4 regions of the Streptomyces sp. XD-27 genome follow, and region 1 is predicted to be linked to each of the others. Evidence: riboswitches for the same ligand, from Rfam matches in the RefSeq annotation. Region 1 holds a riboswitch; each other region holds the start of a gene.

Region 1 (7,519 bases):
GGTCTACGAGGACGGCAAGAAGGTCGGCACCCTTCCCATATCCGGCGGTGAGCCCCGCTACCCCACCTGGAACGGCACGATGGTCGTCCTGGACAAGGCCCCCATGGTCAACATGACCAGCGAATCCGTCGGCATAGCCGACCCCTACAACAAGGACGTCCCCTGGGCCGTGCACCTCACCACCTCCGGCACCTACGCCCACGCCGCACCCTGGAACGAGGGCAAGGGCATCTTCGGCAAGATCAACAAGAGCCATGGCTGTGTCGGCATGACCAACAAGGACGGCAAGTGGTTCTACGACCGCGCGGTCCGCGGCGACATCGTCGAGGTCACCGGCTCGACCCGCCAAACCGTGGCCACGGGCAATGGCTATGGCGAGTGGAACCTGTCGTACGAGGAGTGGCAGAAGCTCAGCGCTCTGGACTGACGAGCGGTCGGCTCATGAAGAGCGCGGTCTCGCCCTCCGACTGCGTGCCGAGGTACAGGGTCGTGTCCAGACCGCACAGAGTGAAGCCCATCCGCTGGTAGGCGTGGATCGCCGGGGCGTTGACGTTGGTGACCTCCAGCCAGGCGGCGCGGGCACCGCGGTCGTGGCCGTAGGCGAAGGCTCGGGCCATCAGGTGGCGGCCGATGCCCTTGCCCCGGTGGGTGGGCGCCACGGTGATCTGGCGGATGACCAGGCGGCGGTTCCAGTCCTCGTAGTCGAGTGCGATGAAGGCGCAGATGCGGTCGCCGTCCACCGCGACCACCGTGTGGTCGACCCGGTCGTCGTCCTCGTCGCCGTCATCGTCCGGGAATTGCTTCGTCAGGGGCGGGTGGACGGGTGCCGGATGGAGGGAGAAGCCGGTCGCGGTCGCCGTGACCTCGTACACGGTGTCCGTGGTGAAGGAGTCGTCCAGCGCCGTGAGTTCGGCGTCGTCGGCGGGGGTCCCTACGCGGTACAGGTACGGGGGCGTCGTCATGGGCGGACCTTCCTGGCGATCGGGCAGCGGCTGGGCGACGGGCTTCCTGCCCCGGACAGACCGGCGGCCCTGGTGTCAAGGGGGGAGAGAGACCAGGGCCGTCGGCGTTCAGGGCGTGGGGGAAGGGGAGGAGGGCACGGGTGGGGCGTGCGGCCTCCGCTACGGGTTCTGGCCGTGCTCGCGCAGCCAGGCCAGCGGGTCGATCGGGGCTCCGCCGCCCGGTCGTACCTCGAGGTGCAGATGCGGTCCGGTCACGTTGCCCGTGGCGCCGACGCGGCCGATCACATCTCCGGTCGACACCGAACCCGAGGTCCGGACCATGGAGGACAGATGGCAGTACCAGACCTCCGTGCCGTCCTCCAGCGTGAGCACGATGCGGTAGCCGTACGACCCCGCCCAGCCGGCCTCGGTGATCGTCCCGCCGTGCACCGCCTTGACCGGGGTGCCGGTCGGGGCCGCGAAGTCCTGGCCCGTGTGGTCGGCCGACCACATGTCGCCCGCCTCGCCGAACGACGAGGTCAGGGTGTACGAGGCGAGGGGGAGGGCATAGGACGCGGCCAGCTTCGCGCGACGCTCGGCCTCGGCCTTGCGGGCGGCCTCCGCCGCCTTGCGCTCGGCCTCCTCCGCGGCCTTCCGCTCGGCCTCCGCCTTGGCGGCCTTCTGCTGCGCGACGTCCTTCGCCTTCTGCTCCGCCGCCGCCTTCGCCGCGGCCGCCGCCTCGGCCCGCGCCGCCGCCTCCCGCTGGGCCTCGTCGGCGGCCGTCTGCTGCTGCTCGGCCTGCTGCATGATGCGGGCGCGGAGCGCCTCGCCCGCGTCCGTGGTGCCGCTGGCCCGGTCCTGGGGGGTGAGCCCGGCCTGGGAGAGTGGAGTGCCGGAACCCCGTGTGCCGGTGCCGGAGGGGTCGCCGTCGGAGATCAGCGGCCCGATGACGGGAAGGTCCTTGGTGTCCGGGAGCGCGTCCTGCACCTCGTCGGCGACATGGGCCAGGTCCGGCATGGATATCGGGGCGTTCGGCCGGTCCTTGGCGGTCGCCATGCCGCCCGCGCCGACCGCCGCGATGACACCGACGCCGAGCACGGCGCCGCTGCGCGCCATGGTCCCGCCGCGCTGCTTGACGACCCGGTGCCTGCCGCGGACCGGGGCGACGGACTCCTCCGTGGGGTTCCACTCCTCCCACGGCTCGCCGTCGTCGGCGGCGCCGGGGGCGAAGACGGCGGTCCCGGAGGGCCCGGCTCCGCCGGAGGTTCCGTACGGTGCCTCGTCGAGGGCAGACCTGTTGGACGCCACCGGGGCGTACTCCTTTCCTTCCTTCTCGCCTACCGGGTTAGCTGACGGGTTCGGAGCAGGAAGGTCTCCTACGGGCCAGGTGCGGCCCGATTCACCCCAAGGTTGGTGGTTCCCCGGTTCCCTTGGTGTTGCTGGTGGTGCAGTGGTGGTGCGTAGGGATTCGGCGACGGCGCACGGTGCCGCCTCTGCGACGGCTGTGACGACCGCGCTGCGTTATCGAACGTTAATAGACCCGGCGACACGATTCCAAGCTGTTCCCCGGAATCCACGAACCTTTGACGCGCGCCAAACGGTCATTTGCGGGCAGGGTGGTGCGAGTTGCCGGTTCCACCGGCGCGCCGCGACGTCGTGTTCCACGTACACGCAAACCTGACACGCCTGATCGTGTGTCAATCGTTATGCCTGAGGGGTCACCTTCGACTACGCGACGTCACGCCCGAGGCGGCCGGCGCGGGGCGGCCCCGTCGAAGACGACGCCTCCGACGATCAGAACGGCCGAAATCCAGCGGGTGAAGCGACGGTTCCGGGCATCACTCGCGTCCGGCGTTCTGAGGATCAGGGCCGGCGCCGCGTCACAGCTCCACGCCGAGGGCCCGGGCCCGCCGGTCCGCCGCCAGCTCGGCCGCGGCCTCGTCGAGATAGACCTCGCACACCAGCCGCCCGTCGCTGGTCAGGTTGTGCTCCAGCTCCCACAGGCTGATCTCGTCCCCGCACGCCAGCAGGAACGCGTGCTCATAGAAGCGGCACCATGTCGCGTCCCGTCCCCCCGAGCGCCGCCGCGGCTTCGGCGCGAGCGCGATGTCGTGGGCGAACGCGGTCGCGAGCAGTTGCTCGACCTCCTCGCCCGGCCGGTCGGAGTTCTCCGCACGGCGCAGCACGCGCCGCGCGTGGTCGGCGGAGTTGTCGGCCACGTACGCGCGGGACATCTCCAGCGGCACCGTGGTGCGCAGCAGTTGCTCGGGCAGCCACACCGGGCCCTTCTCGAACTCCTCCCAGTCCTCCCAGCGGCCGCCGCCGGTGAGCTCGTGCACACGGCGCTCGGCGGTGGTGAGGGCCTCCTCGTCCAGGTACAGCTCGTACAGGAGGCTCCCGTCCCGGGCGGTGTTGTGCTCCAGCTCCCACAGCAGCCCGCTGCTGCCGTCCGGCAGCAGGAAGACGTGCCGGAACGTGCTGTATCCCACCGGTCCTCGCGGCTCGTTGCACTGGCGGCACGACCGCAGTTCGGTCTGGTGCATCAGGGCGTCACGCAGCCGGACGAGCTCCGTTTCGTCGAGCTCGAACGTGTTCTGAGCGCGGGCCAGCAGCCCGTCAAGATGCTCGGTGGGCGGCCCGCCGGCTTCTGCGTGTCCCATGTCTCTACTCCTCCCGGCCATCGACTCGCCGCGCCCCCGAAGCGACATCTCGCGACTTACCGTAGCGGCGTCGACACACCCCGCGTGCGGTGTTTGGCGAAGCCGTGGACCGCAGTTCCCTTTGCCCCCTGCTGCGGCACATGGCCGGGAATCATCACGCTTCGGGCTCGAGAGGCGACAGATCCAGCCACGGGTCAGGGGTCTGGCGCACGCTCCGTCGACGCCCCGGTCGGGCTGCCCTGGCAGGACCTCGCCGTCGCCCGGACCGCGTATCAGCGGGCGCGGCAGCGCGGCATCGGCACGCGCGTCGACCTGCTGTCGTAAGCACTCGTGCGGTAGGGCTTGTTCGGCAGCGCTCGCTTCGGCAGCGCTCGTTTCGGCTGCGCTTCCTCGTTCACACAGCGCGCCGGATCCGCGGAAAGGCCGGGACCGCGGCGATGAACAGCCAGGTGGTGATGGTGAAGGGCCAGGTGAGGGTACGTCCGCCGAAGGGCGTGAAGTAGGCGTTCAGTGCGGCCGTCAGCACGGTGGCGGCGGCCACGGCCACCAAGGCGTAGAGCGCGCTCGGTACCGTCCTCGCCAGGAACAGGGTGCCCAGGGCGATGGCCACCAGCACTCCGTTGTAGCCGTAGACGCCCACCGCGACCGCGCCCGGCGGGGCACCCAGCGCCCAGGCCACGAGCACCGCGACGGCGCTGCCCAGGACGGCGGCCAGACCCGGGCGGAGCCCCGCGACGAACAGCCCGACCAACATGATCGCGCCGACGTACCAGTGGGCCGAGAGGGCGACCTGGGAGATGTTGGTGAAGAACCCGTGCCACAGGTCGGTCCAGGTGTAGTCGGCGCCGGCCGTCGCCATGGCGGGCAGGGCGGCGGGGCTTCCGCCGTGCCAGACCCGGGTGAACGCCGGGGCCCCCATCACCGCCACCCCGCAGACGACGCAGAACGGCGCGGTCAGCGCCGGGAGCCTCCAGGGCGCCAGCAGGTTGGTCAGCGCCGAGTACAGCGGCACGCAGACGACGGCGCCGCCGACGGTCAGCACGTAGGTCGCGGGGTAGTGGCCCAGGAAGACGAACAGGGCCATGCCGGTCAGGCAGCCGCTGAAACCCTGCAGCCCGAGGTCGATGGCGCCCCTGTCGACGCCCAGGGCGTACGCGGTCGCGGTGGCGACCGCGGCGCCGAGCAGGCCGAGGGCGCCCATCCGCCAGTCGCCCACGAAGAGCGCGAGCAGGATGATGGCCCCCGCGCGCGCGTTCGCCTGGAGGCTGAGCTGGGCGAAGCCGCGGACCAGCTGCGTCGTGAGGCGGACCGGGCCGGGCAGACCGGCGGTCTCCGCGGTGTCCGGCGAGGCCGCCTGCCACGTGTCGGGAGTGATCATGGATGCCTCCAGGGCGGCATGGCCGTCTCCACGACCGAGTCCGGCCTCATGACAGGACGTGCGGCGTTGAGGAGGGTGCTGACGTGGGGGCTGACGAGGGGGCTGACGAGGACTCCGACGAGGCATCCGGCGAGAGCGTCGACGACGCGTCGGGAGAGAGCATCGCCGACGTATCGGGCGCGAGCATCGACGACGCGTCGGGCGCGAGCGTCGAGGCCGGCGCCGGCAGGGGCGTCGGCGCCGGCGTCGACGTGCCGGGGTCGAACTGCCATGGCCCGTCGTCCTCGCGCACGGCGACGACGCGCGCGCCCGCCAGGTTTCCTCCTGCCCCCGCGAACCAGCGGGCGTCGCTCGGGTCCCACCACCGGTCTCCGACCCGGATCACCTCGTGGTGCACCACATTCCGCCCGATCCACGCGACGTTGGCCTGCGCCTCGTTCCAACTGACGCGCCAGTGGGCCGGGGCCAGCGGTCCTGTCAGCAGCGCGGCGCGACCGCGCGCGTGGGGGATGCCGTCCCGCTCCAGGAGCGCCGCCGCCACGTCGGCGTGGACCCCGCAGTCGCCGATGAGCCCGTCGTGGAGTGCCAGGTGGCACCAGTACGCGGGCCACTGCACGGGCCCCCACCGGAAGAGCTCGGGGACCGCGGCCAGCCGGGCTCCGATGTCCCCGAACTGTGTGAGCCGGGCGAACACGCCGTGCCTGACCATGTGGCAGCACGCCGCCCCATGACCGGCCACCCGGGACAGGCCGATCCGGTCGAACCGCTCCAGCTCCGCGAGCAGCTCCGTCATGGCCACCCCGCTCCCCGGGCTCGATGACTGCCTCGCTTCCCCGGTCATGGCTGCCCCGCTTCCCCGGTCACGACTGCCCCACTTCCCGCGGTCACGACTCCCGGTTCCCGCGGTCACGACTGCCCCAGTTCCCGCGGCACGGTCCCGCGCCCGAAGTCGTAGGCCATCGACGTGTCGTACGCGCCGCACATGCCGAACGCGAGGTAGTCGCCCTCACGGACGCCCGACAGGTCGAGGCAGACGGACAGCACGTCGTGCTCCATGCAGGACCTGCCCAGAATCCGGTTCCGGCCGGGCGGCAGCGGCACCCAGCGGGACCCGTCGAACCGGACCACGGGGTGTGGATGGAACGGCGCCTCGGGCATGTCGCCCTCGGCCGCGTCGACGACGACGTCGCAGCCGTAGCGGGACTCCCGGCGCACCAGGACCTGGGTGACGACGGCGGCCGACGGCTGCGTGAGGAGCTTGCCCGGCTCCAGCACCAGCAGCGGGTCCCCGTCGTGTACGGCCGAGGGGCCCGCCGCGAGCACGTACTCCAGCGACGTACGCAGCCCCGGCATGTCGTCGACGTGCCACCCGCCGCCGATGTCCAGCACGGCCGGGGCCGCTCCGAGCAGGTCCGCCAGCGGATCCGCGGCGGCCAGTGCCGCGGCGCACTCGCGCTGCCAGCGCGACGTACCCAGGACGCTCTGGGCGTAGTGGAAGTGCAGCCCCCACCGGGCCTCGAGCCGCTCCGCGAGAGCGCCGAGCAGCCGGGCCGTCTCGGCCATGGCGTCGCGTTCGTGCAGCGGGATGCCGAACCGGCTGGCCACGCCGACGGGGGCGACCCGGACCCCGACGACGTCGGCCTCCAGCTTGAAGCCGTCGTCCAGCAGGGCGCTCAGCCCGCGCAGTTCCGCCAGGGAGTCGGCGAAGAAGGCCCAGCAGCGTACGCGGTCGGCGGCGGGCCACCATTTCGCGGGCCCGTTGAGGATCGCCCGTTCGGCCGCCAGGCCGAGGCGGTCGGCGGCTTCGAGCTCGGCCAGGCTGATGGCCTCGGCGACCATGTCGAGCCGCGCGGCCTCCCGCAGCACCTCGGGCTGCGGACACGTCTTCACGCTCTGCGCGAGCAGGAGTCGGCACAGCCCTTCGAGTTCCCGCCGCAGGGCCTGGACCCGTTCGGTGAACAGGGGGACGAGGAACTGTCTGCGCGGCGTGGCCTCGCGCCCGGGAGGTTCGAGCAGGTCCTCGAAGCCACCGGTCTCGTCGGCCACCGCCGCATGGCTTCCGACCGGCTCCTCGGCCACCGCGTCGCCCTCGGAGGGGACCAGACGCCGCTGGCCCAGTGCGGGCATCCCGGAATGGTGGTGCTTGTCCTCCGGATGGGACAGCCCCCCGGCGACCCAGCCGATGGGGGTGATGCCCAGCGCCGGGTTGACCGGGATCTCCTCGACCACCCGGGTGAAACCCGGCACCAGGCGCCTGCCGGAGCCGGGAGCGGCACCCCGGCATCCTGAGGGCGTGAGGGGACCCCCGGCGAGCAGGGCGGCGGGCAGGTTGGCGCCGCACACCGAGGCGCCGTGGATCCAGGCGGGGAGGCGCGGGTTGACCTCCATGAGCGTGAGGTCGCCGTTCCAGGCGCGGATGAGCTCCAGCTCGCCGCCGCCGGTCCACACGGCCTCGGCGACCAGGTCGGCCAGCCGGTCGCGCAGCGGCCCCTCGAGCTCCGCGACTTCGCCGGACCATGTCTTGCCCTCGCCCGTGACCA
Region 2 (7,519 bases), 1.8 Mb from region 1:
CGTACCGCAACACCTGAAGGTCCTTCCCGCCGGGGAACGCGCCTCAAACGTCCCGGGGCCGATCAGTGCGAAGGACCACGCTTCCTCCGGCAGCAGCCCCGAGACCGTGCTGATCAGCACGCCGGACGGACAACAGCAATCACGTCGCGTGCATTCCGCGCTGGTCCACCTTCCCGGGGTGCGGACGGGGCCGGCCGCCGAATATCCCTACCGGCTCTTCACCGAGGTGCTTCCGGACAACCGCACCGGCGCCATGTGGATCACCAGCCTGACCCATCGGAGCCTGGACAACGTTGCCTCACTCGCCGCCTTGCGGACGTGCACCGGCACCGCGGTCACCGCCATGGAAAGCGACTTCGGGCTCCTCGACTTCGAGGGCCGCTCCTTCCCCGGCTGGTACCACCACATGACACTTGTCTCCGCGGCGTACACCTACCAGCGCCTGTCCCGGAGCTCGTTCCCGCAGCCCTCTCCGTGCTGCTCTCTCAACATCTCCGACCACACTCAGGAACAGCCGCAGAATGCCGAGCTGAGGGGCTGAGGGCGAGGGGATGCGGGCCCCGGAAAACCGCCGGGGGAACAGTCCCCGGGGCCCGCGGTGCCGGCGCCGGCGCGCTGCTGAGGCGCGACCGGGCCGTGGCCTGTCGATGCCCGACGTGGACCGCGCGTCGAGCAGCACGGCGGTGCCCGGTCGAGCGCCCCCGCAGGTAGCACGGGCAAGACGGCCGCGGCGCCCGGCGCAGGGTACGGTCAGCTCACCCAGCCCGTGTAACGCCGACCGCTCCACGGGGCGCGCCGGTCGGGGCGGCGGCCGCGCTCGCCGGATTCGAGCATCGTGGACACCGCTCTGACGAGCCAGGCGTTGACCGACAGCTGCTCGCGGCCGGCGGCCTCCTCGATCCGGGCCTTGAGATGCTCCGGCGGCCGGAAGTTGATACGGGCCGTCGCGCCCTCCTCCCCGGTCGCCGATACCGGCGCCATGGCGGACAGCGGTGGCGCCACACCGTTGTGCGACCGTTCGAAGCCCCCTTCGACCTCATCCACGAGCGCATGATCGGTGGGGGGTAGTGTCACCACGAAGGTCGGGTCGAGCCCGCGCAGCCGGATCTCGACCGACCCCGGGGCCAGGTCCCGGGTGATCTCGTCCGCGGCGGCCGACAGAGCGTCCAGCAGAACCAGCCGGACTGCGGAGGACAGCGGTGTCACGAGGCGTTCGGCGAGTTCGCGTGCTTCCTCGTCACCCGCCTCGACGGCAACCGAGAGCTCTTGGCGCAGGTTGTCGACATACCGCATAAGCTCCATGGCGCCATCATCGCTCCACTATGGCGCCACAGGCAAGCCATTCGATTGCCGTGTTGCACCGCCACCGGGGCGCGCCTGCGTCGCGTTGTCCTGCCGACAGGACGGCGACCTGCCCCACCTCAGGGCCCGGCCCGCAACTCATCGATCAAATCGGACTTTTAACGCCTCATGCCGTTATAGCGGACCTCCGTGGCCGAGGTCACAGGAATACCGATGAACCCGTGACCCCACCGTGGCATCACATAAGCAATGCGTCAGATCGGTTACCGCGCGCTTTTCCGTGACGCCGCTGCGCAAGATCTCCATTTCACTGCGAAAGAGATCCAAAACGCAGCGTGACATAAATACCGTGTCAATTCGGAAATGGATCATCGCCCCATGTCACGCGGCTTGTGACCGTGAATTTCTTCCGCTTACGGTGGCCGCCGCTCCCGCAGCCATAGAGGCTCGGGGGACCCGAAGCCGGAGCGCCGAATCCTGCCGCCGGCCGAGGAGAAACGACGACGCATCACGGCAGGAGCGGGGGAACCAGGTAAGTGCCGAGTCGCGGATCCCGCGAATCGGCTTGGGGTGAAGACGCGTTGCGGTGGCAGTGAATGCTGCCCTCTTACGCGGCCGGGCAACTCCAGCCCGAACCCGACAGCTCACCTCGCAGGCGTAGGAGAGGAACACCCCTATGTCTGCTCGCGGACGTCACCGTCGCTATAACCCCGGCCGCATCGCCAAGGTCTCCCTCGCGCTCGCCGCGAGCGGTGCCGGCGTTGCCCTTCCCTTCGTTGGCGCCACCGCGGCCAACGCCGCCTCCGTGGACACCTGGGACAAGGTCGCGGACTGCGAGAGCTCCGGCAACTGGAGCATCAACACCGGCAACGGCTTCTTCGGCGGCCTGCAGTTCACGCAGTCCACCTGGGAGGCCTTCGGCGGCACGAAGTACGCGCCGCGCGCCGACCTGGCCACCAAGGACCAGCAGATCGCCATCGCCGAGAAGGTCCTGGCCGAGCAGGGCCCGGGCGCCTGGCCGGTGTGCTCCGGCAAGGCCGGGCTGACCCAGGGCGGCCCCGCCCCGGCGATCTCCCCCGACGGCGCCAAGGCCGCCCCGCGGCCGCCCCGAAGGCGCAGGCTCCGAAGGCCGAGGCCCCGAAGGCCGGCCCGAAGCACGCCAAGCCCGCCGCGCCGGCGCAGGAGCAGAACTACACCGTCGTCAGCGGCGACACCCTGTACAAGATCGCCCAGACGCACGGCGTCGACGGTGGCTGGCAGGCCGTCTACGAGGCCAACCGCGAGGTCGTCGGCGACAACCCGAACCTCATCTTCCCCGGCCAGGACCTGTCCCTGACCGAGCAGGCCGCCACGCCGCGCGCCCCGAAGCACGCCGCCCCGAAGCCGGCCGCCCCGGCGCACGAGGCCCCGAAGCCCGCCGCCCCGGCGCACCAGGCCCCGGCCACGGGCTGGACCGCCCCGGTCGACGCCCCGATGGGCACCCCGTACCACCAGGCCGGCAGCGCCTGGTCCAGCGGCTACCACACCGGCGTCGACTTCCCCGTCGCCACCGGCACCGGCATCAAGGCCGTCGGCTCCGGCACGGTCGTCTCCGCCGGCTGGGGTGGCGCCTACGGCAACCAGGTCGTCATCCGCCACGAGGACGGCAAGTACAGCCAGTACGCCCACCTGTCGTCCCTCTCGGTCACCGTCGGCGAGACCGTGACCGGCGGCGAGCAGATCGGCCTGTCCGGCACCACCGGCAACAGCAGCGGCCCGCACCTGCACTTCGAGATCCGTTCCGCCGCCGGCTACGGCTCGGACGTCGACCCGCTGGCCTACCTGCGCGCCCACGGCGTCAGCATCTGATCCTCCGGCACCAGCCGAACCCGATCAGACAGCGCCAGCGCGTCGTCACAGACCACGCCCGAGGCCTCCGGCCCGCACTTCCCCCCTGCGGCGCCGGACGCCTCGGGCGTCGGATTTTCCCCAGCCCTTTCGGCCTTTCCGGGTGGACGTCACTCTTCGGGAGGGCTCTCCTCGGGGAGGCTCTCCCACGCCTCGCCCTCGCCCCGTAGCTCGTAGCCTCCCGCCTCCGCGATCGACCGCGCGTGCGCCCGGCTGCGGAGCGCGACCTCGTGGGTCTCGCTCTTGACCTCCGCGTGCACGCCCGCGGCATCCGTGATCGCCTCGATCGCGTGCGTCTCGTAGACGACGCGCCCGGGCTCCACCGCGCTCCAGACCACGTACATGCTCGCTGCCATCGGGCTCACTCCCCGAAGAAGAGTCCCCTGACATTCATGATCCCACCGATGGGTGGCGGCCTCCCGCCGTCTGCGCCATACGGGCGGATCGGGACGCCGGAACGTGAGCGGCCGTCACGGAGGGTGTCACCCGTGCCGCGCACGCCTCGCCCGGCCCAGCACCCCCGCACTCAGCAGCGCCAGTACCGCCAGCGCGCCGCCGCACCACATCACGCCGGACAGGGCGATGTGGTCGGCGACCCGGCCGCCCAGCAGCGCGCCGAGCGAGATGGCCAGATTGAAGACCCCGACGAACAGGGCGGAGGCCGCCTCGCGCGCCTCCGGCGCGGACCGCAGCATCCAGTTCTGGGTGGTGACGGACACGCCTCCGTACGCCAGCCCCCACAGCACCAGCAGCGCGGCGGCCCCGGCCGTGGTCCGGCCCAGGAGCGGGACCAGCAGCTCGGCCACCGCCAGCAGCGCGCACAGGACCATCAGCGTCCGGCGCGGGTCGCGGTGCGCCGCCGACCCGGCCAGGAAGTTCCCGGCCACACCCGCCACGCCGTACACCAGCAGCAGCGTGCTGATCAGGCCCGCGCCGACGCCGGACACGTCCTCCAGCACCGGCCGCACGTACGTGTACGCGCCGAAGTGCGCCACCACCAGCAGCCCGGTGGTGACCAGCCCGGCCCGGAGCTGAGCTTTACGGAACAGACCGGGCACCTCGCCGAGCCGGACCGGGCGGTCGGCGGGCAGCGGGGGCAGCAGAACGGCCATGGCGACCGTGACGGCCAGCGCCAGCGCGCAGACGGTCCAGAACGCCGCCCGCCAGTCGGCCAGGTCGCCGATCAGCGTCCCGGCGGGCACCCCGAGCACCGAGGCGACGGCGACGCCGCTGAAGATCAGGGAGGTGGCGGCGCCCGCGGACCGCTCCGGCACGAGCCGGGCGGCCAGACCGCCCGCAATGGCCCATACACCGCCGATGCTGACGCCGACCATGACCCGGGCGGCGAGCAGGACGGGGAAGGCCGGGGCCAGGGCGGAGACCAGATTGGCGGCGGCCAGCAGGCCCATCAGTCCGCACAGCACCAGTCGCCGGTCCAGCCGGCCGACGGCGACGGTCAGCAGCGGGGCGGCGACCGCGGCGACCAGGCCGGGCACGGTCAGGGCCAGCCCCACCGTGCCGTCGGAGGTCCCGAGGGCGGCGCCGATGGAGGTGAGCAGACCGACCGGCAGCATCTCGGTGGTGACGACGGCGAAGATGCCGACGGCGACCGTGGCGACGGCGAGCCAGGCGGTGCGGGCCTGGGGTGACGCGCCGTCAGGAGAGGACGCGGCGAGGGTGGTTTCCGTGGCTTCGGACATGCCTCCAGCGAACAGCTGTGCCCCGTCCGGGAACAACGGCGAAACGCTCAGCCTTGTATGAGTCAGACTCATCGATCGGTTGCTTCATTCAGGGGGAGGCAGGGGGAGGCCGGGTGGCAGGGGAAGGCCGGGTGGCAGGCGCCGACGCGCGCGGCGGCGGTCTGGAGATACGCGAGCTGGAGTGTTTCCTCGCCCTCAGCGAGGAGTTGCACTTCGGGCGCGCGGCCGAGCGGCTGTACGTGACACAGAGCCGGGTGAGCCAGCTCCTGCGCTCGCTGGAGCGGCGGATCGGCGCCCGGCTGCTGGACCGCACCAGCCGCCGCGTCCGGCTGACCCCGCTCGGTGAGCGCTTCCTGGCCGAGCTGCGGCCCGCGTACGGCGCCCTGCGCGGCGCGGTGGACTCCGCGCGGGCAGCCGCCCGCGGCCTCGGGGAGCCGCTGCGCCTGGGCTTCCAGGGCACGGCGGACGAGTACGTCATGGCGGTGGTCGCCGACTTCCGCGACCGGCATCCGGGCTGCGAGGTCGAGACCGTCGAGATCCCGCTGGGTGACCCGTTCGGCGCGCTGCGCTCCGGCGCGGTGGACGCGGCCATCGTCCTGCTGCCGGTCGCCGAGCCGGACCTGATACCGGGTCCGGCCTTCTCGCGGCAGCCGCAGACCCTGGCCGTCTCGGTGCGGCACCCGTTCGCGGCACGGGCGTCGGTGTCCGTGGAGGAGCTGGCGGACTCCCGGCTGATCGGCCCGACGGCACCCGCGCCGCGGTACTGGCGGGAGGCCATGGCCCCTACCGTGACGCCGGACGGGCGGCCGATCCCGCGCGGCCCCGAGGTGCGCACGCTCCAGGAAGGGCTGAGTTACGTCGCGGCGGACCGGGGCACGATGCTGTGCTGCGCGCCGACCGCGCTGCACCAGGGGCGCAGGGATGTGGCGTTCGTGCCGGTCACCGGCGCGCCGGAGTCGGTCCTGGGCCTGGTGTGGCGGCGCTCCCACGAGACCGAGCGCATACGGACGTTCAGCCGGACGCTCGCGGAGGCGGTACGTCCACCCCGTGGCGCAGGCACCGTTCCGCCGGGTGGTCGCGGTGCGCGGGCAGGCGCGCGCGTCTGAGGGCTCCGGCCCGAGCCGAGCGGCTACATTCCCCGCCATGACCGCCGCCGCAGCATCGACCGCCACCGCTCCCCCGGTGCTGCTCCGGCCCCCAAGCGCCGTGGCACGGAGCTCGCGCTCCTCGCCTGCGCCGTCCTGATCTGCGTGTTCGGCTATATGGCCGTCGGCTTCGCCGTCCACGGCGCCTTCCCGCGCGACGCCGCCCGCTACGGCTCCGGGCTCGGCGCGCTCGCGCTCGCCGCCCATCTCACCGTCCGGCTCCGCGCCCCGTACGCCGACCCGCTCGTCCTGCCCATCGCCTTCCTGCTCAACGGCCTCGGGCTGGTCCTCATCTACCGGCTGGACCTCGCCACGCCCGGCGCCTCGGCCGCCCCGACCCAGCTCGTCTGGTCCACGCTCGGCATGGCGCTGTTCATGGCCGCCGTGCTGAGCCTGCGGGACCACCGGGCCCTCCAGCGTTACGCGTACGTGTGCGTCGCCACCGCCCTGGCCCTGCTCACGGTGCCGGTCTTCTTCCCCGCGGTCAACGGCGCCAAGATCTGGGTGCGGTTCGCCGGGCTGTCGTTCCAGCCGGGCGAGTTCGCCAAGGTGCTGCTCGCGGTGTTCTTCGCGGCGTATCTCGCGGCGGGGCGGCACGCGCTGGCGTATCTCGGCCGCACGATCGGCCCGCTGCGGCTGCCGCCCGGCCGGGTGCTCGGCCCGGTCGTCGCGATCTGGCTGGTCAGCGTGGGCGTACTGGTCCTGGAGCGGGACCTGGGCACCTCGATCCTGTTCTTCGGGCTCTTCGTCGTCCTGCTGTACGTGGCCACCGGCCGCCTCGGGTGGATCGCGGTCGGCCTGCTGCTGGTGGCGGCCGGTGCGGTGGCCGTCGCGTCCGTGGAACCACATGTCAACGAGCGGGTACGGGACTGGCTGCACCCGTTCGCGGGCACCGAGTCCGGCGGTGGCGGCGCCAACCAGCTCGCCCAGTCCCTGTTCGCGTTCGCCGCGGGCGGCGTGCTCGGCACGGGGCTGGGCGAGGGCCACTCCTCCCTCATCGGCTTCGCCATGAAGTCCGACTTCATCCTGGCGACGGTCGGCGAGGAGCTGGGGCTGGCCGGCCTGACGGCGCTGTTCCTGCTGTACGCGCTGCTGATCGCCTGCGGCTTCCGTACCGCGCTCGTCCTTCGCGACCCGTTCGGCAGGCTGCTCGCCGCCGGTCTGGCCGCCATCCTCGCGCTCCAGGTCTTCGTCATCGCGGGCGGGGTGACCGGCCTGATCCCGCTGACCGGGATGCCGATGCCGTTCCTCGCCCAGGGCGGCTCCTCGGTGATCACCAACTGGATCATCGTCGCGCTGCTCGTCCGGCTCAGCGACAGCGCCCGCGGCCAGCCCGGACAGCCCGAGCGGCCCGGGGAGACAGGGCGGCCCGGGGCGTCGGGGCGGCCGGGCGGCCGGGCCGGGCGTTCCCGGCGGTCGGCGGCCGCCGCGTGACCCGCTGCGTCCGGCACACCGCCGTCTTCTGCCTCCTGCTGCTGCTCGCGC
Region 3 (7,519 bases), 380 kb from region 1:
GTTCCTCGTACGCCGTACGCGCCGCCTCGGCGTCCGCCCGCGCGCCGTTGTAGCGCTCGGTGACCTCCTCGGCCTGCCGGTGGTAGCGGTCGACCCGCGCCTTCACCTCGGCCGGAGTGAGCCCGGGCGCCGCGTGCCCGGTGCCGTCGAGGGCCGTGGCGGCGGTGGCGGCGCCCGCCAGGGCGATGGTCGCGGCCCGGCGGACGGTACCGCCGGCGAACGGACGCTGCCTGGGCTTCCGGTGCGAGGCCACGGCGGTGGGTCACTTCCTTCCGAGCGCTTCCCGAGTGCTTCCCGAGCGCTTCCGACGCTTCCCGGGTGCAGGGAAAGCTAGACCCGGCCGTCGGCCCAGGACACGGCGAAGGCCGGGAATGAGCGATATCGGTGGATAGCGGACCGCCGCTGACCGGTCGGCCCACGGAGTGCTGGAACGTTCGGGCACGCGGATGACCGAAGCGGTGATCCGCCCCCGGCCGGGCGCCGACGGTGCTATAGCCGAACCGGCCCGGCCGTCGGGGCGGCCATGGGTGCGGCCGTCGGCCCGGCCGTCAGGGTGGCGGACCGGGCGGGCTACGCTCCGAGGCCATGGACGCAACTCTGCACGCCGTCGTCGGCCTGCACATCATCGGCATCGCCGCGCTGCTCGGCGGCTTCCTCGCCCAGATGAAGCTGATAGGCGCGGGCGACGCCCGGATGTCGCCCGCGATGCTGCACGGCGCGCTCACGATGCTGGTGACGGGCATCGCGCTCGTGGGGCTCAACCAGGCCGACGGCAACAGCCTCGACAACGTCAAGATCGGCGTGAAGACGGCGCTGCTCGTCGTCATCCTCGGCCTGGTCTACGTGAAGCGGGACGAGGAGAAGGTGCCCGCCCCCGTCATTGGTGCGGTCGGGTTGCTGACCACCGCCAACATCTTCATCGCGGTGATGTGGACGTGATCGCTCACGCCGGGCGGACGTTCCCGTAGATCGGCATCTCGGTGATCGGCGCGATCTTCACGTTGTCGCCCGGCTTCGGCGCGTGGACCATCATCCCGTCGCCTATGTACAGCCCGACGTGGCTGATGTCGTCGTAGAAGAAGACCAGGTCACCCGGCTTGAGCTCGGACGTCGACACCCGCGTGCCGACCTTCACCTGCTCCCACGTGGTGCGCGGCAGCGTCACCCCGGACGACTTCCACGCCGCCTGGGTCAGCCCCGAGCAGTCGTAGGAGTTCGGGCCGGTGGCGCCCCACACGTACGGCTTGCCTATCTGGGCGCGCGCGAACGCGACGGCCTGCGCCGCCTTGGTGGAGTCGGAGGGCGCTGACGGGTCCGTCGTCCCCGACCCGTCACCCGTACCCGTACCGTCACCCGTCCCCGTGTCCGGCCGCTGCTCCTCCTGGCGCCTGCGCTCCGCCTCCTCGCGCTGCTTCTCCGCCAGCTCGGCCGCCTTGCGCCGCGCCTCCGCTTCCTTCTTCTTCTCCAGTGCCGCCAGCCGCGCCTTCTCCTCCGCGGTCAGCTGGGACAGCAGCGTCCTGGCCTGGGACAGCTTCTGCTGGATCGTCTTCTTCTCGGCCTTGAGCCGGCTCTCCGACGCGGTCAGCTCCGCCAGGCTGCGGGTGGCCTTGCCGCGCTGCCGGGCCAGCTCCGTCTGCTGCGTACGGAAGTCGTCGACCGCGTCCTTCTGCCGCCCGGTGAGCCGGTCCATCAGGTGGTTCTGGTCGACGAAGTCCTGCGGGTCGTCGGCGAGCAGCAGGGTCGCGGTGCCGTCCATCCCGCCGTGCCGGTACTGGGCGGCCGCGTACGCGCCCAGGGTGCGCCGGGCCTCGTTCATCTTCTCGGTGCGGGTGGCGGCGTCGGCCAGCAGGCGGTTCACCTCGGTCCGCCGCTTGCCCGCGGCCTCCTTGGCCGCGTTGTACTTCTGCGTGGCGGTGCCCGCCTGCCGGTAGAGGGCGTCGACCTTCTTCTTCACCTCCTCGACCGTCGGCTTCGGCGCGCGCGGCGCGGCGTTCGCGGTCTGCGACAGGAGGGTGACCGAGGCGAGTGCGGCGGTGGTGACCCCCACGGCCGTGCGGCGGCCGGCGGGCGACTCGAGCAATCGAGGACGCGGCTTGCGGTGCGACGCCAAGGGAGGCGACTCCTTCCGTGGACCGCCTACCGGGTTAGCTGTCGGGTTCGGGCGTACGGAAGGCTGCCCTACGGCCGTACGTGCGACGTACGGGCCGATTCACCCCAGATTGTGCGGGTGGGTCCCCGGCTCCGGAACCGCCTGAGGGGCGGGCCGGACTCGGCGGTGGCGGCACGCGCCGGCTTCGGTCGCCGACAGGGAGCGGGCCGCCTGAGCGAGCACCGTAGCCAACCAGTGAGGCCCCTGGGAAGGCTGGTGTTCGATTTGCCCGAGATCTTTCCGTGACATTGTCGTGTCGGCTGTCAGTGGCGGGCCCTAGACTCGGTGGGCGATGAGCAGCAGCCTCTTTGATGACAGCTTCCTGGCGGACCTCGACGGCGCGGAGCCGCCGCCCGAGGATCCCCAGCCCGACGGTCCCCCGGTCGGGGAGGAGGTTCCGCATGACCTCTTCGGCGACACTTTTAACGTGCCCGTACCGAGGGAGCCGTACTACCGCGACGGCGCGCCACGCCCGGTCGCGGACCCCGCCGCGCTGCTGGAGGGGCTGAACGAGCAGCAGCGGGCCGCCGTCGAGCACCACGGCGCGCCCCTGCTCATCGTCGCGGGCGCCGGATCCGGCAAGACCCGTGTCCTCACCCACCGCATCGCCCACCTGCTCGGCGCGCGCAAGGTGCACCCGGGCTCCATCCTCGCGATCACCTTCACCAACAAGGCCGCGGGCGAGATGAAGGAGCGCGTCGAGGAGCTGGTGGGCCCGCGCGCCGGCGCCATGTGGGTGATGACCTTCCACAGCGCGTGCGTGCGCATCCTGCGCCGCGAGTCGAAGAAGCTGGGCTTCACGTCCTCGTTCTCGATCTACGACGCCGCCGACTCCAAGCGGCTGATGGCTCTGGTCTGCCGGGATCTGGACCTGGACCCCAAGCGCTTTCCGCCCAAGTCGTTCAGCGCGAAGATCTCCAGCCTCAAGAACGAGCTCATCGACGAGGAGACCTTCGCCGACCAGGCCGCCGACGGTTTTGAGAAGACGCTGGCCGAGGCGTACGCGATGTACCAGGCGCGGCTGCGCGAGGCCAACGCCCTGGACTTCGACGACCTCATCATGACCACGGTCAACCTGCTCCAGGCGTTCCCGGACGTCGCCGAGCACTACCGCCGCCGCTTCCGGCACGTCCTGGTCGACGAGTACCAGGACACCAACCACGCGCAGTACACCCTGGTGCGCGAGCTCGTCGGTACGGGCACCGACACCTTCGACCCGGCCGAGCTGTGCGTGGTGGGCGACGCCGACCAGTCCATCTACGCCTTCCGCGGCGCCACCATCCGCAACATCCTCCAGTTCGAGGAGGACTACCCGGACGCGCGCACCATCCTGCTGGAGCAGAACTACCGCTCCACGCAGACGATCCTCAGCGCGGCCAACGCCGTCATCGAGCGCAACGAGAACCGGCGCCCCAAGAACCTGTGGACCGAGGCCGGGGCCGGGGCCACCATCACCGGTTACGTCGCCGACACCGAGCACGACGAGGCGCAGTTCGTCGCCGACGAGATCGACCGGCTGACGGACGCGGGCGACGCCAAGGCCGGAGACGTCGCCGTCTTCTACCGCACCAACGCCCAGTCCCGTGTCTTCGAAGAGATCTTCATCCGTGTCGGCCTGCCCTACAAGGTCGTCGGCGGCGTGCGCTTCTACGAGCGCAAGGAGGTCCGGGACGTGCTCGCGTATCTGCGGGTGCTCGCCAACCCCGAGGACACCGTCCCGCTGCGCCGCGTCCTGAACGTGCCCAAGCGCGGCATCGGCGAGCGCGCCGAGGCCATGATCGAGGCCCTCGCGCTGCGCGAGAAGATCTCGTTCGCGCAGGCGCTGCGCCGGGTGGACGACGCGTACGGCATGGCGGCCCGCTCGGCGAACGCGGTGAAGCGCTTCAACGCCCTGCTGGAGGAGCTGCGCACGATCGTGGAGTCCGGCGCCGGACCCGCCACCATCCTGGAGGCGGTGCTGGAGCGCACGGGCTATCTGGCCGAGCTCCAGGCGTCCACGGACCCGCAGGACGAGACCCGTATCGAGAACCTCCAGGAGCTGGCGGCCGTCGCCCTGGAGTTCGAGCAGGAGCGGACCGAGGAGGAGCCGGGCACGCTCGCGGAGTTCCTGGAGCGGGTCGCGCTCGTCGCCGACTCCGACCAGATCCCCGACGAGGACGCGGAGGGCACCGGCGTCATCACCCTGATGACCCTGCACACCGCGAAGGGCCTGGAGTTCCCCGTCGTCTTCCTCACCGGCATGGAGGACGGCGTCTTCCCGCACATGCGCGCCCTCGGCCAGGCCAAGGAGCTGGAGGAGGAGCGGCGGCTGGCGTACGTCGGCATCACGCGCGCGCGTGAGCGGCTGTATCTGACGCGCTCGACCATGCGCAGCGCGTGGGGGCAGCCCGCGTACAACCCGCCGTCCCGCTTCCTGGAGGAGATCCCCGACCAGTACGTGCAGTGGAAGCGGACGGGGCCGTCGGCGCCGTCGGCCTCGATGGGCGCGGTGTCGGGCCTTGCCTCGAGCCTGTCGTCCGGGCTCTCCGCCTCGCGTGCCCGGGGCGGCGCGGGCGCCGCAAGCGGTTTCGCGACCCGGCGGGCCAAGGACCGCCCGGTGGTCTCGCTGGCCGTCGGCGACCGGGTCACGCACGACTCGTTCGGTCTCGGCACGGTGATGGCGGTGAAGGGCAGCGGCGACGCGGCGGAGGCCACGATCGACTTTGGCGACGAGAAGCCGAAGCGGCTGCTGCTGCGGTACGCGCCGGTGGAGAAGCTCTAGCGCTCGCGAAGCCCTTGGCGTTGTCCGCGCTTGGCGTGGTCCTGGCCGGGACGAGCTTGGCGCTGGGACGGGCTTGGTGCTGGGACGGGCTTGGCATCAAGCCCGTCTTGGGGGCTTAGGGGGCAGGGGAGCGGGCTACATCGGGTCGAGGCCGTGACTGCGCAGCCACGGCAGCGGGTCGACGGCCGAGCCCGCGCCCGGACGCACCTCGAAGTGCAGGTGCGGGCCGGTGGAGTTGCCGGAGTTGCCCGAGTACGCGATGACGTCCCCGGCCTTCACGGAACCGGACCGGATCTTGGTGCTGCTCAGGTGGCAGTACCAGGTCTCGGTGCCGTCGGGGGAGGTGACTATCGCCATGTTGCCGTACGCGCTGTTCCACTGCGTGCGGACGGTCCCGTCGGTGGCGGCCATCACCGGCGTGCCGTAGCTGACGGGGAAGTCGATGCCGGTGTGCACGGACATCCAGTTGATGCCCGCTTGACCGTACTGGGCGCTGAGGCCGTGCTGCGCCACGGGGAGCGCGAACTTGGGGCGCAGCCGCTCCTTGCGGGCGGCCTCCTCGGCCTTGCGCTTGCGCTCCGCCGCCTGCCGCTCCTTGAGGTCGATGCGCTCCTGGGTGCGGTTGGCGCGGTCGGCGAAGTCGTCGGCGCGGTCGGCGAGTCCGGCGAGCTGGGTGTCCAGCTTGCTGTTGGCAACCGAGGGCTTGACGGAGCCCGGGTCGGGCGCGGCCTGGGTCGTCGAGTCGTCCTTCTTGCCGTCCTCGCCGCCGATGCCGCCGACGGCGGCCGCGGCGACGGCCGTCACGCCCATGATGGCGACGGAGGGCACGGCGACGGTGAGCAGCGCGGAGCGCTTGGGGCGGGAGGCGGACGTGCGGCGGCGGGTGCGGCTGTCGCGACGTGAACCGCCGTCGCGGCGGGGGCCGCCCGCTCCGGTGGCCGCGGAGACCAGTACGGGCTCGTCGTCCCGGTCGCCGGTGCCCACCGCGTCGACGTCGGCGGCCGCATCGGGGGCGGCAGTGTCGTCGTCGGCGGTCAGCTGCTGCTCGTAGACGGAGTCGCCGGTGGCCCAGGCGGTGGCGTCCCAGGTCTGGGTCAGTCCGGAGTCGACGCCGTTGGCGTCGTAGGTCCCGGTCCCGCCCCACTGGGTCGTGTCGTGGGTGCCGGTGTCGGCGGCGGCATCGGGGTCGTACGCGTCGCCGAGGTCCCAGTGACCGCTCGTGTCCCACTGGCCGGTTGCGTCCGCGGAGCCGCCGTGCGGACCGGGGAGGTCGGCGGAGAGCTGATAGCCGCCGGTGTCCCATGCCGTGCCGGTGCCGGTGCCGTCCAGGCCGGTGGTGTCGTAGGCGCCCGTGTCGTAACCGCCGGTGCCGAAACCGCTGGTGTCGTAGGAGCCGGTGTCGTAGCCGCCCGTGTCGTACGCGGCCGCCGCGGCGGTCTGCTGCGCGGCGGCGCCGAAGTCCCACTGGCCGGAGGTGTCGTAGTGGCCGGTGTCGTACGACCCGGTCGCGTACTGGCCCGTGTCGTAGCCGGTGGCGCAGTCGCCGTAGAGGTCGCCCGGCACGGAGCCGAAGAGAGGATCGCCTTCGCCGTAGGCCGTGCCGAGGGCGTCGAAGGTACCGGTGGAGTAGCCGTCATACCCGGCATAGGCGTGCTGAGCGCCCTGCTGCGTGTCGTACGCCCCGTAAGTCTGGGTGTAGGAGGCGTCAGGAGCGGGGACGGTCGGGGTCGGGTTACCCGACGGGTGACGGTCGTTCACCACCAACTTCTCTTTCGCCTCGGCAGTAGGAGCTGGGGGTCCGGGGGTGCTCCCCCAGGGCGGTTCAGTGCGGCGACTGTACCCGGCGGTATGCGACGGCGACAATCTTCAACAGGTTTTCCGGAGCCCCGGAAAGGGCATTTGGTGGCCTTTCGGCTGTCTGGGCGGCGTAACTTGGCCGGGCGTTCGATTGCTGTTCGGTAATTTTCCGGGTCGTTACGCAACCGACGCGGATCCGGAAGCGTCTTCCGGATCCTGCGCCGTCTCCTGCTCCGCCCCGTGCCCGGTCTCCTCCAGCGACATCCGGACTCCCTGCACGACGGCCGGATGCACGGGCAGGGCGAGGTGCCCGATTCCGGTCACCCGGACGTTGCGCGAACGGAGGTCGGGGTGGTCGACGCACGCCATCTCGATCGGCGTGACCACCTGGTCCACATCGCTCCAGAAGCTCACGAACCGGGTGGCGCAGCCGGGGGCCGGGCGCCGCAGTTCCTCGATCACCTCGGAGTCCGGACGCATCTGCCGGACCAGGGGGTGCGCCGACAGCAGGGGAGCGGCGCGGGTGCCGCCGTGCGGGGTGCCGAGGGTGACCAGCGTGGCCACCCGGCTGTGGCCGCCCAGGCGCTGTACGTAATAGCGGGCGATCAGGCCGCCCAGGCTGTGCCCCACCAGGTCCACCTGGCCGTGGCCGGAGCGCGCGCAGAGCCCCTCCACATGCTCGCCGAGCAGCTCCGCGGCGGCGCGGATGTCGCAGGTCATCGGCGAGTAGTTGAGGGCTTCGACGTGGTGGCGGCCGTGTCGGCGCAGCGAGCGGCGCAGCAGGACGAAGACGGAGCGGTTGTCGATGAACC
Region 4 (7,519 bases), 2.4 Mb from region 1:
GAGTGACAGCACCTGCTCATCACGCGGTTGCGCAACTGTTCCCGCACGCGATCGAAGGGACGTACATGCCCATGGGTCACACGGCCACGCAACAGGCCGGTTCCGGCGGCCTGACAGCGACCGAGCACCGCCTGGCCAACGGCCTGCGGGTGGTGCTCTCCGAGGACCATCTGACCCCGGTCGCCGCCGTCTGCCTCTGGTACGACGTCGGCTCCCGCCACGAGGTCAAGGGCCGTACCGGTCTGGCTCACCTTTTCGAGCACCTGATGTTCCAGGGTTCGGCCCAGGTGTCGGGCAACGGCCACTTCGAGCTGGTGCAGGGCGCGGGCGGCTCGCTCAACGGCACCACCAGCTTCGAGCGCACCAACTACTTCGAGACCATGCCCGCCCACCAGCTCGAACTCGCCCTGTGGCTGGAGGCCGACCGCATGGGCTCCCTCCTGACCGCGCTGGACGAGGAGAGCCTGGAGAACCAGCGGGACGTGGTGAAGAACGAGCGCCGCCAGCGCTACGACAACGTCCCCTACGGCACCGCCTTCGAGCGGCTGGTCGCCATGGCCTACCCCGAGGGCCACCCCTACCACCACACCCCGATCGGCTCGATGGCCGATCTGGACGCCGCCTCCCTGGAGGACGCGCGGAACTTCTTCCGCACGTACTACGCGCCGAACAACGCGGTGCTCTCGGTCGTCGGCGACATCGACCCCGAGCAGACCCTGGCCTGGATCGAGAAGTACTTCGGCTCCATCCCCTCCCACGACGGCAAGCAGCCGCCGCGCGACGGCACGCTGCCCGACGTCATCGGCGAGCAGCTGCGCGCGGAGGTGCGCGAGGAGGTCCCCTCCCGCGCCCTGATGGCCGCCTACCGGCTCCCGCACGACGGCACCCGCGAGGCCGACGCCGCCGACCTGGCGCTCACCGTCCTCGGCGGCGGCGAGTCCTCCCGGCTCCACAACCGGCTGGTGCGCCGCGACCGCACCGCGGTGGCCGCCGGATTCGGCCTGCTGCGGCTGGCGGGCGCGCCCTCGCTCGGCTGGCTGGACGTGAAGACCTCCGCCGGTGTCGAGGTGCCCGACATCGAGGCCGCCATCGACGAGGAGCTGGCCCGCTTCGCCGCCGAGGGCCCCACGCCGGAGGAGATGGAGCGCGCCCAGGCCCAGCTGGAGCGCGAGTGGCTGGACCGGCTCGCCACCGTCGGCGGCCGCGCGGACGAACTGTGCCGGTTCGCCGTGCTGTTCGGCGACCCGCAGCTGGCGCTCACCGCGGTCCGGCGGGTCCTCGACATCACCGCGGAGGAGGTGCGGGACGTCGCCGCGGCGCGGCTGCGTCCCGACAACCGCGCGGTGCTCGTCTACGAACCCACCGAGCCCGAAGGCCAGTCCGCCGACGCCGACGAGACCGACGACGAGACCGAGGAAGCGAACCAGTGAGCGACGCCGTCACCTCCGCCATGACGTTCCACCCGCAGCCGCAGGCCGGTGTCGCCAAGCCGTGGGCGTTCCCCGCCCCCGCCCGGGACCAGCTGCCCAACGGCCTGACCGTGCTGCGCTGCCACCGCCCCGGCCAGCAGGTCGTCGCGGTCGAGATCAACCTGGACGCCCCGCTGGACGCCGAGGCCGACGGTCTCGACGGCGTCGCCACGATCATGGCGCGGGCCCTGTCCGAGGGCACCGACAAGCACACGGCCGAGGAGTTCGCCGCCGAGTTGGAGCGCTGCGGCGCCACCCTCGAGGCACACGCCGACCACCCCGGCGTCCGGGTCTCCCTGGAGGTCCCGGCCTCCCGGCTGTCCAAGGCCCTCGGCCTGCTCGCCGACGCGCTGCGCGCCCCCGCCTTCCCCGACGGTGAGGTGGAGCGCCTGGTGGCCAACCGCCTGGACGAGATCCCGCACGAGCTGGCCAACCCGGCCCGCCGCGCCTCGATGGCGCTGTCCAAGGAGCTGTTCCCGGCCGACTCCCGGATGTCCCGGCCCCGGCAGGGCACCGAGGAGACCGTGAAGCGCATCGACGCCGCCGCGGTCCGGGCGTTCTACGAGGCGCATGTGCGCCCCTCGACCGCGACCGCCGTGGTCGTCGGCGACCTCACCGGCGTCGACCTGGACCAGGCCCTGGCCGACACGCTCGGTGGCTGGACCGGCGGCACCGCGTCGAAGCGCCCGTACCGGCCGATCACCGCCGACGACACCGGCCGGGTGGTGATCGTGGACCGGCCCGGCGCGGTGCAGACCCAGCTGCTCATCGGGCGGACCGGCGCCGACCGGCACGACCGCGTCTGGCCCGCCCAGGTGCTCGGCACCTACTGCCTCGGCGGCACCCTCACCTCCCGGCTCGACCGCGTGCTGCGCGAGGAGAAGGGCTACACCTACGGCGTACGGGCCTTCGGGCAGGTGCTGCGCTCCACCCCGGAGGGGACGGGCGCCGCGATGCTCGCCATCACCGGCTCGGTGGCCACCGAGGTGACGGGCCCCGCGCTGGAGGACACCTGGAAGGTGCTCCGCACGCTCGCCGCCGAGGGGCTGACCGACGCTGAGCGGGACGTCGCGGTGCAGAACCTGGTGGGCGTCGCCCCGCTCAAGTACGAGACGGCGGCGGCCGTCGCGGGCACGCTGGCCGACCAGGTCGAGCAGCACCTGCCGGACGACTTCCAGGCCCATCTGTACGCGAGGCTGGCGGAGACCGGGACGGTGGAGGCCACGGCGGCCGTCGTGAACGCCTTCCCCGTCGACCGGCTCGTCACGGTGCTCGTCGGCGACGCCTCGGTCATCGAGGAGCCGGTGCGGGCGCTCGGGATCGGTGAGGTGAAGGTCGTCACCGGCTGACGGGGGCTCACCTATACGGGACGAAGCGGAACTCCGGCGTCACATAGGACGCCGGAGTTCCGCTTTTCCGTCCCCTGATGCGCTGGGTGTCCGATTTGGGCGAGAGGCTTCCCGTCTGCCCTGTGGCGAGGGCAACAAAAAGCCGGATCCGTTTGGTGATTGAAAGATCGTGCGTCTAGCGTCGATCCGGCTGTTCGTCAGATTGCGTCGCACCCGCGACCCGGACAGTCATCGCCGAGTCCCCGACGCGTGAGCCGAGGGGAGCCGGGGACCCACGTCCCCCTGGGGTGAATCGGGTGCCTCTCCGGAGGGATCCGTAGGAGACCTTCCTGCTCCGAACCCGTCAGCTAACCCGGTAGGCGAGAAGGAAGGAAAGGAGTACGCCGACTCATGGCGTTCACCCGTCCCACCGGGAAGCACCGCCGTCCTCGCCGCACCCCTCTCACCGGTACGCACATCGCCGGTATGGCCACGCTCGCCGCCTCCGGCGTCGTCGCGACCGTCGCCTCTCCCGCGTTCGCCGCGCCCGACGACTCTCCGCGGTTCGAGGACACCGGCCTGAACCAGGCGATCGTCGTCGACGACCACCTCGCGGACGAGATCGGCGTCCAGGCCGCCAACCAGGAGCGGGCGGCCGAGGTGGCCGCCGCCAAGCAGCAGGCGGAGGCGCAGGCCCGCAAGGAGGCCGCCGAGGCCAAGCGCAAGGCCGAGGCCGCCGCCAAGAAGGAGCGGGCCGCCAAGGAGCGCGCCGCCCGCGAGGCCGAGCGCAAGCGCCTGAACACCTACGTCGCGCCGATCGCGGGCTCGTACGTCTCCACCCAGTACCACGCCTCCAGCGGGCTGTGGTCCTCCGGCAGCCACACCGGCGTGGACTTCCACGCCGCGTCGGGCACCACGGTGCACGCGGTCGGCTCCGGCACCGTCGTCGAGGCCGGCTGGGGCGGCGCGTACGGCAACAACGTCGTGATCAAGATGAACGACGGCACCTACACCCAGTACGGCCACATGTCGTCGCTCAGCGTCACGGTCGGCCAGACCGTCACCCCCGGCCAGCAGATCGGGCTCTCGGGCAGCACCGGCAACTCCACCGGGCCGCACCTGCACTTCGAGGCGCGCACCACCGCCGAGTACGGCTCGGACATCGACCCGGTGGCGTACCTGCGCGGCCACGGCGTCGCCATCTGACGCGCACCAGCGCCACGGCGCATCGCGCCACGTCCTCTCGCACAGGCCCCGGCCCCCGGCCGGGGCCTGTTGCTTGGCCAAAAAATATCCATGAAATCAGGCCGGCCGTCGGAAATTCCCGCAGTTTGGAATAGAGTTCACGGAACACGCGTCAATCGGCTGCGTTTCGCGGGGATTAAGGCGGAGGTTCGACGATGCGGGACCGGAAATGACCGGCGATACGACTGCGATCCAGAGCGGTCGCCGGGTTTCGGCGCATGCGGTGTGCACGGCGATTCGCGACGACATCGTCTCCGGCGTGTATCCACCCGGCAGCCGACTGGGCGAGGAACTCCTCGCCCGCCGCTACGGCGTTTCACGCGTGCCGGTGCGCGAGGCGCTGCGCACCCTGGAGTCCGAGGGGTTCGTGACCACCAAGCGGCACGCGGGCGCCTGCGTGGCCCGGCCCTCCGAGCGGGAGGCGGCCGATCTGCTGGACATCCGCGCACTGCTGGAGCCGCTGGGTGCGGCGCGCGCCGCCCAGCGGCGCACCGAGGCCCATCTGAAGGTGCTGCGCGGCCTGGTCAGGCTGGGCCAGGAGCGGGCCCACCGCGGCCAGCTCGGTGAACTGCGGTCGCTGGGCGACTGGTTCCACGAGACGCTCGCCCAGGCCTCCGGCAGCCCGAGCCTGGCGGGGCTGCTGGTGCAGCTCCGTCGCAAGATCGACTGGGTGTACGCGGCCGACCCGGGGCGCATCCCGTCCGCGCCGCCGGGCGGTGTGCGGACCGAGTCGGCGACGGTGCGGGCCGTGGCGGCGTGGGAGGGCCACGGCGCCCTGGTGGACGCGGTGGCGCGCGGGGACGCCGACCGGGCCCGCGAGCTGGCCACGGCGCACGCGGAGCGGTCCCTGGCGGAATACCGGTCGCGCCGCCCGTTCGCGGTGAGCGCTCCGAAACAATCCGTAAACACCGCGCGCGTCAAGAATTAACAACCGGCCCGTATACAAGAGGTCCGCGAGACGAGCAGGTGCCATAAAAAGCTGCGCGGAGAATTTCGCGTTGCCCTGGTGGATATCCGGGTGCCCTGCCGGAAATGGTCGCGGCATGGATGCGGAAACGATAAAGGCCGCGGTGTCCCTGATCGGGACATCGCGGCCTTTGTCTGCTCGGAATCGCGGCGATTCCGTGCATCAGACGGTCTCCGGAAGCTCCCCAAGACCCTCGGCGACCAGCTTGGCCAGGCGGTCGAGCGCGGCCTCGGCACTCTCGTCCTCCGAGGCGAGGACGACCTCCTCACCGCCCTGGGCGCCCAGGCCCAGCACGGCGAGCATGGAGGCGGCGTTGACCGGGGTGCCGTCGGCCTTGGCGATCGTGACCGGGACGCCCGACGCGGTGGCCGCCCGGACGAAGATCGAGGCGGGCCGGGCGTGCAGGCCCTCGGCCCAGCCGACGGTGACGCGGCGCTCAACCATGGTGTAGCCCTTCAGGTCGTTGCTAGTTGTCTAGACCAGTCTCTCATGGTGTCGGGAGTGGTCCGGAAGCGGACTTCCCCGCGGACGCCGGTGTGCCCGCGCGGGGCGGTGTCGCCGTCAGTGCCTGCGCATACGCTGGCCCCATGCAGACCGCGTCAGACCCGGACCGCCACACCTATCCGGCCCACTGGGAAGCCGACGTGGTGCTCCGCGACGGCGGCACCGCGCAGATCCGCCCCATCGCCGCGGATGACGCCCAGCGCCTGGTCAGCTTCTACGAGCACGTCTCGGACGAGTCGAAGTACTACCGCTTCTTCGCCCCGTACCCCCGGCTCTCCGCGCGCGACGTGCACCGCTTCACCCACCACGACTACGTCGACCGGGTCGGGCTGGCCGCCATCGTCGGGGGCGAGTTCATCGCGACCGTCCGGTACGACCGCATCGACGAGCGCGGCATGTCCGCCACCGGCCCGGCCGACGAGGCCGAGGTCGCCTTCCTCGTCCAGGACGCCCACCAGGGGCGCGGGGTCGCCTCGGCCCTCCTCGAACACATCGCGGCCGTCGCCCGCGAGCGCGGCATCCGGCGCTTCGCCGCGGAGGTGCTGCCCGCCAACACCAAGATGATCAAGGTGTTCACGGACGCGGGCTACACGCAGCAGCGCAGCTTCGAGGACGGCGTGGTCCGGCTCGAATTCGACCTCGAACCCACCGACCGGTCCCTCGCGGTGATGCGGGCCCGCGAGCAGCGCGCCGAGGCCCGCTCCGTCCAGCGGCTGCTGGCCCCCGGCTCCGTCGCGGTCATCGGCACCGGCCGCGCGGCCGGCGGCGTCGGCCGCACCGTGCTGCGCAACCTCCTCGACGGCGGCTTCACCGGTCGTGCGTACGCGGTCAACCACGCCTTCCCGCAAGGGCAGACCGTCCTGGAGCCCGAGGGCGTCCCCGCCCACCGTTCCATCGGCGAGATCGCCGAGCCCGTCGACCTCGCGGTCGTCGCCGTCCCCGCCGCGAGCGTCCCGTCCGTCGTCGCCGACTGCGGTGAACACGGCGTCCAAGGGCTGGTCGTCGTCTCCGCCGGCTACGCGGAGAGCGGCGCCGAGGGCCGCGCCCGCCAGCGCGACCTGATCCGGCAGGCCCGCGGGTACGGGATGCGCGTCATCGGCCCCGGCGCCTTCGGCGTCATCAACACCGCGGACGGGGCGCGGCTCAACGCCTCCCTCTCGCCCGAGATGCCGCCGGCCGGACGGGTCGGGCTGTTCACCCAGTCCGGCGCCATCGGCATCGCCCTGCTGTCCGGGCTGCACCGGCGCGGCGCCGGTCTCGTCGGTCTGTCCACCTTCGTCTCCGCGGGCAACCGGGCCGACGTCTCGGGAAACGACCTGCTCCAGTACTGGTACGACGACCCCGACACCGACATCGCCCTGATGTACCTGGAGTCCATCGGCAACCCGCGCAAGTTCACCCGGCTCGCCAAGCGCACCGCGGCCGTCAAGCCGGTCGTCGTGGTCAAGGGCTCCCGGCACAGCGGCAGCGCGCCCCCCGGCCACGCGGTGCCGACCTCCGCCATCCCCGACGCCACCGTCTCCGACCTGCTGCGGCAGGCCGGAGTGATCCGCGTGGACACCGTCACCGAACTCGCCGACACCGGGCTGCTGCTCGCCTCCCAGCCACTCCCCCAAGGCCCGCGCGTCGCCATCCTCGGCAACTCCGAGTCGCTCGGCCTGCTCACGTACGACGCCTGCCGCACGGAGGGACTCCGCCCGCTGCCGCCCCGCGACCTCACCACCGGCGCGGGTCCGGCGGACTTCGGCCAGGCCCTGGGGGAGGCCCTGGCCGACGGCACCTGCGACGCCGTCGTGGTCAACGCCATGCCCTGGGTCGGCGGCGCGACCGCCTCCGACCTGGCCGCGGCACTGCGCCAAGCCGCCGCCACGGCCGCCGCGAGCGGCACGACCAAGCCGGTCGCGGTGGTCCACCTGGAGATCCCTGGCCTGGCGGAAGCCCTCGCGGCACCGACTCGCGCCGATGCCGCGCCGCATGGGGACGAGGTCACGCCCGCCGCCACGGGA

The links. Region 1 has a riboswitch for cyclic di-AMP ahead of Q3Y56_RS15915 (M23 family metallopeptidase). Riboswitches for the same ligand answer to the same signal wherever they lie in the genome.
Region 2: another riboswitch for cyclic di-AMP. It lies ahead of Q3Y56_RS24175 (transglycosylase family protein); the one in region 1 lies ahead of Q3Y56_RS15915 (M23 family metallopeptidase).
Region 3: another riboswitch for cyclic di-AMP. It lies ahead of Q3Y56_RS14160 (C40 family peptidase); the one in region 1 lies ahead of Q3Y56_RS15915 (M23 family metallopeptidase).
Region 4: another riboswitch for cyclic di-AMP. It lies ahead of Q3Y56_RS26680 (M23 family metallopeptidase); the one in region 1 lies ahead of Q3Y56_RS15915 (M23 family metallopeptidase).

The regions. Positions count from the first base shown of each region.
Region 1 covers NZ_CP130713.1:3,731,599-3,739,117, forward strand. The annotation lists gene Q3Y56_RS15905 (Ig-like domain-containing protein) at 1-427, shown strand, start outside; gene Q3Y56_RS15910 (N-acetyltransferase) at 411-962, opposite strand; gene Q3Y56_RS15915 (M23 family metallopeptidase) at 1,122-2,249, opposite strand; cyclic di-AMP (ydaO/yuaA leader) riboswitch at 2,261-2,425, opposite strand; gene Q3Y56_RS15920 (DUF6227 family protein) at 2,822-3,601, opposite strand; gene Q3Y56_RS15930 (urea transporter) at 3,996-4,979, opposite strand; gene Q3Y56_RS15935 (hypothetical protein) at 5,026-5,772, opposite strand; gene Q3Y56_RS15940 (hypothetical protein) at 5,886-7,519, opposite strand, start outside.
Region 2 covers NZ_CP130713.1:5,533,999-5,541,517, reverse strand. The annotation lists gene Q3Y56_RS24185 (transposase) at 1-541, shown strand, start outside; gene Q3Y56_RS24180 (hypothetical protein) at 751-1,302, opposite strand; cyclic di-AMP (ydaO/yuaA leader) riboswitch at 1,794-1,973, shown strand; partial or broken gene Q3Y56_RS24175 (transglycosylase family protein) at 1,979-2,269, shown strand; gene Q3Y56_RS24170 (peptidoglycan DD-metalloendopeptidase family protein) at 2,326-3,150, shown strand; gene Q3Y56_RS24165 (hypothetical protein) at 3,300-3,545, opposite strand; gene Q3Y56_RS24160 (MFS transporter) at 3,672-4,889, opposite strand; gene Q3Y56_RS24155 (LysR family transcriptional regulator) at 5,021-5,995, shown strand; gene Q3Y56_RS24150 (FtsW/RodA/SpoVE family cell cycle protein) at 6,152-7,468, shown strand; gene Q3Y56_RS24145 (penicillin-binding transpeptidase domain-containing protein) at 7,465-7,519, shown strand, end outside.
Region 3 covers NZ_CP130713.1:3,353,130-3,360,648, reverse strand. The annotation lists gene Q3Y56_RS14170 (C40 family peptidase) at 1-253, opposite strand, end outside; gene Q3Y56_RS14165 (hypothetical protein) at 586-939, shown strand; gene Q3Y56_RS14160 (C40 family peptidase) at 944-2,110, opposite strand; cyclic di-AMP (ydaO/yuaA leader) riboswitch at 2,118-2,285, opposite strand; gene pcrA (DNA helicase PcrA) at 2,442-4,910, shown strand; gene Q3Y56_RS14150 (M23 family metallopeptidase) at 5,046-6,668, opposite strand; gene Q3Y56_RS14145 (triacylglycerol lipase) at 6,885-7,519, opposite strand, start outside.
Region 4 covers NZ_CP130713.1:6,121,215-6,128,733, forward strand. The annotation lists gene Q3Y56_RS26670 (pitrilysin family protein) at 66-1,430, shown strand; gene Q3Y56_RS26675 (pitrilysin family protein) at 1,451-2,818, shown strand; cyclic di-AMP (ydaO/yuaA leader) riboswitch at 3,041-3,195, shown strand; gene Q3Y56_RS26680 (M23 family metallopeptidase) at 3,209-4,003, shown strand; gene Q3Y56_RS26685 (GntR family transcriptional regulator) at 4,212-4,970, shown strand; gene Q3Y56_RS26690 (HPr family phosphocarrier protein) at 5,172-5,453, opposite strand; partial or broken gene Q3Y56_RS26695 (GNAT family N-acetyltransferase) at 5,597-7,519, shown strand, end outside.